One region of the Seohaeicola sp. 4SK31 genome, then DNA from elsewhere that is predicted to be linked to it. Evidence: riboswitches for the same ligand, from Rfam matches in the RefSeq annotation. Region 1 holds a riboswitch; the other holds the start of a gene.
What was found. A riboswitch is a leader RNA that binds a small molecule or an ion and turns the genes downstream of it on or off. The one in region 1 is predicted to bind thiamine pyrophosphate.
Positions count from the first base shown of each region.

Region 2: another riboswitch for thiamine pyrophosphate. It lies ahead of thiB (thiamine ABC transporter substrate binding subunit); the one in region 1 lies ahead of thiD (bifunctional hydroxymethylpyrimidine kinase/phosphomethylpyrimidine kinase).

Region 1 is NZ_JARAMP010000017.1:73,458-77,869, reverse strand. Features, by position in the region: gene PVW27_RS14875 (thiazole synthase) at 1-268, opposite strand, end outside; gene thiS (sulfur carrier protein ThiS) at 272-469, opposite strand; gene PVW27_RS14865 (FAD-dependent oxidoreductase) at 459-1,433, opposite strand; gene thiD (bifunctional hydroxymethylpyrimidine kinase/phosphomethylpyrimidine kinase) at 1,426-2,229, opposite strand; TPP riboswitch at 2,291-2,392, opposite strand; gene PVW27_RS14855 (methyltransferase domain-containing protein) at 2,498-3,091, shown strand; gene PVW27_RS14850 (aspartate kinase) at 3,150-4,412, opposite strand, start outside.
Region 2 is NZ_JARAMP010000019.1:59,070-63,481, forward strand. Features, by position in the region: gene PVW27_RS15735 (thiamine/thiamine pyrophosphate ABC transporter permease ThiP) at 1-1,123, opposite strand, end outside; gene thiB (thiamine ABC transporter substrate binding subunit) at 1,099-2,076, opposite strand; TPP riboswitch at 2,111-2,218, opposite strand; gene aroC (chorismate synthase) at 2,309-3,424, shown strand; gene PVW27_RS15750 (AEC family transporter) at 3,428-4,372, shown strand; gene PVW27_RS15755 (DMT family transporter) at 4,369-4,412, opposite strand, start outside.

The DNA of each region.
Region 1 (4,412 bases):
TCGTCTCGAACACCTCGCGCGCCATGCGGGCGGTGGTGATAGCCTCACGCGCGCTATAGCAGCCTGCGGTATTAGGCAGGACATGCACGCCCAGGCCCTTGATGATCTGCCAAAACGCCTGCCCGCCGCCGGTTTCGCGGCGCAGCGACACCGTGGCCACGGATGCGCCCGAGGCGCGGAAGGCTGCCTCCATCACCGCCGGAGATGGGTATTGCGCCGTGCCCAGCATCAGCGGGCTGTCGAGGGTGACGCCATAGAATTCGCGCATCGCTCAGCCCCCCTGCATGGGGGCGAGGACTTCGAGCCTGTCGCCATCGCGCAAGGCTTGGTCCGCGCGGGCGCTGGCAGGCACGAAATCGCCGTTGAGCGCGGTGGCCACCTTGGCCGTGCCCCAGCCCAGTTCGTCCAGCGCGGCGGCAAGGGTCGTGGCCGTGACCTCGCGCGCCTCTCCGTTCACCTCAATCCTCATGGAACAGGTCTCCTTTGGTGCCATGTTCAAGATAATCCGCTGCCTGCCGCGCCAGTGCCGGGGCCATCAGATAGCCGTGGCGGAACAGGCCATTCAGATGCAGCACGCGGCCCTGCCGGATCACGCGGGGGACGTGATCGACAAAGGCGGGGCGCAGGTCGGCCCCGGTTTCGATCACCTCGGCCTCGGCGAAGGCGGGATGCAGGGCATAGGCGGCGGACAGCAGTTCCAGCAGGGCGCGGGCGGTGATGGGGCCGGGGGCGGCGCTTTCGATCTGGGTGGCACCCAGCATGAACACGCCATCCCCACGCGGCACGATATAGAGCGGGTGGCGCGGGTGCAGCAGGCGCACGGGGCGCGAGAGCCGCACTTCATGGGTTTTGAGCATGACCATTTCGCCGCGCACCCCGCGCAAGGAGGGCAGTTTGGCGGCAAGGCCACGGCAATCCAGCACGGTGCCGTGGACGTCGTCGGGCGTGGCCTCGGCCTGTTCAATCGTGATGCCACGGGCGGTAAGGGCCGCCACCAGATCGGCCAGCGCGGCGCGCGGGGTCAGGTGGGATTCGGTGTCGAAATACAGCGCCTCGCGCCCCGGCGTGGCAAGGTCGGGTTCCAACGTGGCGAGGGTGTCGCCGCTGATGCGGGCATGCCCTGTGGTGCGGCGGGCGAAACGGTCCAGCTCGGCCCGGTCGCGGGCAAGGGTGACCACAAGAGAGCCGTTTTGCGTCACCTTTGTCACCTCGGCCCAGTCGCTTGCCGCCTGCTGCCCATGCGCGATCACGGCGGCTTCGGACGTGGCGCCTTCGCAGAAGGGGGCGAGCATCCCGCCCGCCCACCATGAACACCCATGCGCGCCGGGGTTGCCGTTCCGGTCGATCAAGCGCGGGGTTAGCCCGCGTTTTGACAGGGCATAGGCGGCCCAGAGACCCGCCACGCCCGCGCCGATGATGGTGACATCAGACATGCGGCCAGACCGCGTGGAAATGATGCACAGGGCCGTGACCATGACCGATTGTCAGAGTATCGGCAGCGGCGATGGCCCCTTGCAGATAGGCATGGGCGCGGGTGACGGCCTGCGGCAGGTCCAAACCCTGCGCCAGCCCTGCGGCGATGGCCGCCGACAGGGTGCAGCCAGTGCCGTGGGTGTTGCGCGTGGCGCGGCGCGGCGCGGTCAGGATCTGCGTGCCTTCGGCCGTGATCAGCAGATCGGTGCAGGTCTGGCCCGCGCCGTGGCCGCCCTTCATCAGCACGGCTTTGGCACCCAAGGCCATCAGGGCGCGGCCCTGATCCTGCATTTCGACCTCGTTGGTTGCCGGGGCGCAGTCGAGCAGGCGTGCGGCTTCGGGCAGGTTGGGGGTCAGCAGGGTCGCGATGGGCAGCATCACGGCGCGCAGGGTGGCCACGGCTTCATCCGGCAGCAGGGCATCGCCGGATTTGGCGACCATCACCGGGTCGAGCACGATGGGCATGGGGCGGCCTTGCAGACCGTCCGCGACGGTGCGGATCGCCTCGACCCCGCCCAGCATCCCCAGTTTCACGGCGTGGATGTCAAGATCGTCGAACACCGCCGCGATTTGCGCGGAGATCATGGCGGGGCTGGCGGGTTCGACACGCGTAACCGCGCGGGTGTTCTGCGCGGTCAGCGCCGTGATGACGCTGGCCCCATAAACGCCAAGGGCCGAGAACGCCTTGAGATCGGCCTGAATGCCCGCGCCACCTCCGCTGTCGGAGCCTGCGATTGTCAATGCGATGGGGGTCATCCCATGCCTCCCGCGTGTTGATGGATCACAAACGGGGAGGACGGTCCTGCGGGCAGATTTGCCCTGACGATGCACCGTTCCCTCCGCCGGTATGACCCGGATCAGGTTCGATGGGTTGGCTTGTCGCCTCTCAGCCCCTGACGGGACACCCCAACGGTTTACACGTGATAGGCTAGGGGAGATTGCAGACCGCTTCAAGGGCGATTGCGCGGGGCTTATGCGCGGCGCGGGGGCATGCTAGGGCTTTGCGGCATCCAAGGGGGCGGGCATGGGCAACTGGTGGCACGAAGAACGGCTGGCGGCCGTGCTGGACACGGTCAAGGCGCTGGGCGCGGCCCGGCTGCTGGATCTGGGATGCGGGTCAGGGGATCTGATGCTGCCGCTGCTGGAGTGTGAGGGGATCGTGGCGGTGGTCGGGCTGGATCTGGATACCGCCGCACTGGCGCGGTGCCGTGACAGGCTGGCCCGCCATCCGCGCGGCATGCTGGCAGAGGCGCGGGAGGGGTCGATGACCGCCGCGCATCCCGATCTGGCGGGGTTTGACTGCGCCTGTCTGGTGGAGACGATCGAACATCTGCCGCCCAGGGCGCTGGGCGCTTTGGAGGCGGCGGTGTTCGGCGTGATGCGCCCGCGCGCTGTGGTGGTGACCACGCCCAATGCCGAGTTCAACGACCTTCTGGGGGTGCCCCGCACAAGGTTCCGCCGCCCGGATCATCAGTTTGAATGGACGCGGGCGCAGTTTCGCGACTGGGCCGGGGGCGTTGCCCGGCGCAACGGGTATCAGGTGATGGTCCGCGACATTGCCGGTGCGCATCCCGATCTGGGCGGGGCCAGCCAGATGGCGGTGTTCGAGCAGGGCTGAAGCCCCTTGCCTGTGCAGGCCAAAAGGGGGCCGCAGCCCCCTTTCGTGTCACCATCAGTTACTCGGCGGCAATGGCCGGATGCTCGGGTTCGATCTCATCCTCGGCCTCCTCGATCAAGGCGCGGTGCAGCACCTTGATCGTTTCGGCCATCTGGTCCTTGTCCACCATCACCTGCATCTCGACCCGGCGGGTGCCTTGCTGCATCGCGATGGGGTGGATGCCCGCACCGTCCAGCGCGTTCAATGCCTGACGCATCACGCCCAAGGATGACAGGTCGCTGCCGATGACCGAGACCAGCGCCAGATTGCGGGTCGTGATCTCGGCATTGGGAAAGCGCTTGGCCAGATCGCGTTCGGCCCGGCGAATGGATTTGAGCGAGCCGTCCAGCCAATGGGTGATGCAATTGGCGTTCGAGGTCTTGGACACGATCCACACATCATGCCGCGTCAGCGCCTCCAGAATGGCCGCGTCATAGCCCTTGGCACCGACCATGTCAGGCTCGAACAGTTCAAAGGCATAGACGCCCAGTCCGGTGACCATTTCGACCCGGCCAGCCGCGCCGCCCTCGGGGCCGATGAAGGTGCCGGGGTCCTCGGGCTCGAACGCATGTTTGACGCGCAGGGGCACATCCGCCTGCCGCAGGATCTTGGCCGCGTTGGGGTGGATCGCCTCCATCCCCAGATTGGACAGCTGATCCGCCACGTCATAGGAGGTGCGCCCGATCTTGCGCACGGCGTCCAGCCCCACCAGCTTGGGGTCCGCGCTGGAGAGGTGGAATTCCTTGTGGATGATCGCCTCGGCCGCCGCCGTCTGTGCCGCCAGATGGGCAAAGACCACTTCCGTGTAGCCACGGTCATATTCGCGCATCAATCCTTCGGAACATTGCGCGTAGCCCGTCACGATGGGCAGGTCGGCGGAGAGGTCCAGACCTTCCAAGCCCTGTTTGATCCGGGTTTCCAGATCGGGCTGTGCGTCATCACGCCAGCCGGTCAGATCCACGAAACGCGCGTTCACGCCGTTGCGGTTCAGCAGCAGGGTCGAGACGAAAGCCGAATGCGCCTCGCCCAGACCGGACAGCAATTCCCGCAGGGTCATCAGATGCGATTCGATGCGGAAATGCCCGTAAGAGCACAGGCGTTGCAGGTCGATCATGCAGGCGCGCGCGCCCTCGATCCGGTCGCGCACGAAGGCATCGGCGCGTTGACGGTCGCCCACGTCCGAGAGGATCTCGTTGTTCAGGCGGATCATTTCCGCCCCGGTGGCGGTCAGGGCCTCGGACCAGCCCTCGTCGTTATCGGCATCGGCGAAGAGGGCATAGAC
Region 2 (4,412 bases), on a different contig from region 1:
CCGTCCCAATCACCAGTGGTGAGGCCGCAATGCCCAGAAGACCGACCGCCTCGATCCCGCGCCACCGCCGCGCGAGATGGGCAAGCGCAAGCGCCAGCCCCACGGCCAAGACGGTGGAGACCAGCGCCATCACGATCGACACGGCTGCGGCACGCCACACTGGCGGCGGCAACCCTTCCAGCCCCGCAAGACCCCGCCAGATCACAGCGCCAAGAGGCAACATCAGAAACAGTGCAACGAGTGCAAGGGTCACGATATCGAGCAGGCGCAGGGGCAAGGTCTCAGCCTCCCAACGTCGCGGAATACGATCCAACCCGCGCCCGAACCCGTCCAGCAAGCTAAAGCGCAGCGCCAACATCGCGGCCAGAGTCACAAGGGCGATCTGGATCACCGCCAGAACCGCAGCCCGAGCCAGATCGAAATCGAAGCGAAAGGCCTGATAGATCGCCAATTCCACCGTCGTCGCCCGCGGACCTCCTCCCAGTGTCAGCGCCACGGCAAAGCTGCTCAGGCAGATGGCAAACACCACCATCGCCACGCCAGGAAGGGTTGCACGGAGCATGGGCCACTCCAGCAGATGAAACACGTCACGCGGGCCAAAGCCAAGGCTGGCTGCAAGGCGGAAACGTTCAGCCGGGATGGATTGCCATCCTTGCAACAGGATGCGCGTTGCCAATGGCAGGTTGAAGAACACATGCGCCAGCACAACACCATGCAGACCATAGATCTGCACAGGCGGGAGACCGACCCACGCCATGGCCTGATTGACGATCCCGCTGCGTCCGAACACGGCCAGAAGACCCAGAACGCCGACGATCACGGGCAGAATGAACGGGGCCCCCAACAAAGTGATCATCAAACCACGGCCTGCAAACTGCCTGCGCGCCAGGGCGCGAGCCACGGGAACGGCAAGGGCAATACTGAAAAAGGCAGATAGCACTGACTGCAGCACTGTGAAGCGCAGAGCGGACCAATCCGCAGGGCCGGGCAGGCTTGCCCCGCCTGCATGCCAAAACACCGCAAGCAAGGGAAACAGGATGAAACCTGAGACAAGTGCGACCGCAACCCAGCCCAGCGCGTCCGAGAATGCCGCCCGCCTCAGCGGGAAAGGGCGCGCAGCCATTCGTCCAGTGCCAGATCACGCAGCGCATCGGCCTGATCGATCGGGGCGAGAATGGCCTTTTCTGGCTGGATCAGTGTCGAAAACGCCTTGGGCAAACCTGCCTCGGGCATCACGGCGGGATACATCCAGTTGGTCGTAGGAATGATGGCCTGGAACGCGTCGCTGATCATAAAGCGCAGGAACTGATCGGCCAGTTCAGGCTGATCTGTCGCAGCAAGTTTGCCCGCCACTTCGATCTGCATGTAATGTCCTTCACGAAATGGAAGCGCGACCTTGCTGTCATCCTCTTCGGCAATCATGTGATAGGCCGGAGATGTCGTATAGGACAGGACCAGATCAGCCTCGCCTTCCAGAAAGAGGCCGTAAGCCTCGGACCATCCGGGGGTGACGGTTACGATATTGTCCGCCAGCCCCTCCCAGATCGCCGCAGCCTCGTCGCCATAGGCGGACTTGACCCACATGAGCAGACCCAAACCGGGGGTCGAGGAGCGGGGGTCTTGAATCACGATGCTCAAGTCACTCGCGGCCAACTCCCGAAAATCGGCTGGTTGCGCGGCTCCTCGATTGCCGACAAAGGCGAAATAGCCCCAGTCATAGGGCAAGAACAAGGGATCGTTCCATTCCAGCGGAAGGTCCAGATCGGCGTCGATCGTGTGGGCCATGAACAGGCCCGTTTCCAGCGCGGCAGAAATCAGCCCGGTGTCGAGCCCAAGAACTATGTCCGCCTCACTTCGCGCGCCCTCAAGCCTGAGCCGACCCAGAAGCGCAGCCCCGTCACCAGCCCCGACAAGATTCAAGGTGCACCCACATTCCGCCTCGAACGCCTCTTTGACCGCAGGGCCGGGCCCCCAGTCTGACACGAAACTGTCATAGGTATAGACCGTCAGTTCGGGCGTCTGTGCCAGTGCCGGTCCAGCCGCCAATAGGGCAGCGATCATCAGGTGTGGCTTCATTCAATCCTCCAACGATCCGGGCAAAGGGCAAGTCTGGAGGCTGTCCAACCTTCCCTCCGCCGGGGCTAACCGGGTCAGGTTCAACGGGTTTGCCTTGCGGCATCTCAGCGTGGCACAAGGCCAGGCACCCCGAGGTGGGTAGAGCCTAGTGCCCCATCCCAGCCCCTTCAAGGCAAAACCGCTTGAGGCAGGGGCACGGCCCCGCTAGACCAGCCACAAAGGAGTGCTGCGCATGAGCATGAACAGCTTTGGCCATCTTTTCCGTGTGACCACCTGGGGCGAAAGCCACGGGCCTGCCTTGGGGGCTACCGTGGATGGATGCCCGCCGGGTGTACCGATCACCGAGAGCATGATCCAGAACTGGCTGGACAAGCGCAAACCGGGGCAGAGCAAATACACGACCCAGCGGCGCGAAGCCGATGAGGTGCGCATTCTGTCCGGTGTGTTTGAAGGACAGACAACCGGCACGCCTGTGCAGTTGATGATCGAGAACACCGACCAGAGGTCGAAGGATTACGGCGACATCGCCGAAAAGTTCCGACCAGGCCATGCTGATATCACCTACTGGCAGAAATACGGGATACGGGATTATCGCGGCGGCGGTCGATCCTCGGCCCGCGAGACAGCGGCGCGGGTCGCGGCCGGCGGTCTGGCGCGGGCCGCGCTGTCCATTCTGGCACCGCAGGTTAAGATCACAGGCTACATGACGCAGATCGGCCCGCACGGGATCGACAGGGATCGGTTCGACTGGGACCAGATCGAGCAGAATCCATTCTGGACACCGGATGCGGTCGCTGCTGTCGATTGGGCAGAGTATCTTGACGGGTTGCGGAAGTCCGGAAACTCTGTCGGTGCTATTATCGAAGTCGTTGCGCGGAACGTGCCTGCCGGGCTGGGAGCACCGGTTTATGGCAAGTTAGACACTGATCTGGCTGCCGCGATGATGTCGATCAACGCTGTCAAAGGTGTTGAAATCGGCGAAGGTATGGCCGCGGCGACCCTGACAGGCGAGGAGAATGCGGATGAGATCTTCCTTGGGAATGATGGCAAGCCGGTTTATTCGTCGAACCATGCGGGCGGCATCTTGGGTGGGATCTCGACCGGGCAGGACATTGTCGTGCGGTTTGCCGTGAAGCCTACGTCGTCCATCCTGAAGCCGCGCCAGACGATCACCAAAAACGGGCAAGCGGCCGAGATCATCACCAAGGGTCGCCACGATCCTTGTGTCGGCATCCGCGCCGTCCCGGTGGGTGAAGCGATGATGGCCTGTGTTATACTTGACCATATATTGCTGCATCGTGGTCAGATAGGTGGTGCCGTGGGCGAAACACGCGGTCACATCGGCTGATCCTTGGGCGCGATCCTGACCATTACCTTTCCGATCTTTGCCTTGATCGGGATCGGCTATGGCGCGGTTCGGGCTGGTGTCTTTGCGCCCCCGGACATGAAGGTTCTGGGCAAGTATGTTCTGAACATCGCGCTACCTGCGTTGCTCTTCAACACGGTTGCCACCCGCGATCTGGGCGAGATCCTGAACCTTGGCTATATCACGGTCTTTGCGTTGGGTGGCCTTTTGACCATCTGCGTCACCTGGCTCTGGTTCACCCTGCAAGGCACCGGCCCCGCGCGCCGCGCGATCGCAGTGATGGGTTCGACCTGTCCGAACTCTGGTTTCGTGGGCTATCCCGTAATGCTTCTGGTCTTTCCCGATCTTGCGGGCGTGGTGCTGGCCCTGAACATGGTGGTCGAGAATTTTCTGCTGATCCCGCTATGTCTGATGCTGCTGGAGGCGTCACGCGACCGGCAAGACAAGTCGCTGTTGCGGATCGCAGGGCGGATCATTCTTGGCGTTCTGAAGCGGCCCATGGTGATCGGATTGATGCTGGGTTTGCTGGTGATGCTATCAGGCATACCCCTGCCACAGATGATCACGCGATTGATGGAGGTTCTGGCCGCCTCGTCCAGCGCGCTTGCCCTGTTCGTGATCGGTGGCTCGTTGGTGGGGTTGCCCATCATCGGCCAGAGGGCGCTGGCGGCGCAGATCGTTCTGGGAAAACTGTTGATCAGTCCGGCGATGACAGCGCTGGTTCTTGTCGTTTTACCCTTGGTTGGACTGCCGCTTCTGTCAGGCGACATGGCTGTAGCCGTGATCCTGACAACGGCCATGCCGATGTTCGGCATCTACACGCTGCTGGCACAGGATTACGGGCATGAGGGGATCGCCTCGATCGCGCTACTGGGCGCCACAGCAGGGGCTTTCTTTACCCTCAGCCTGCTTTTGGCCCTGTTGACCTAATCGGGTGAGGACACAGGCTTCTGTCGCGACAACTGCACGG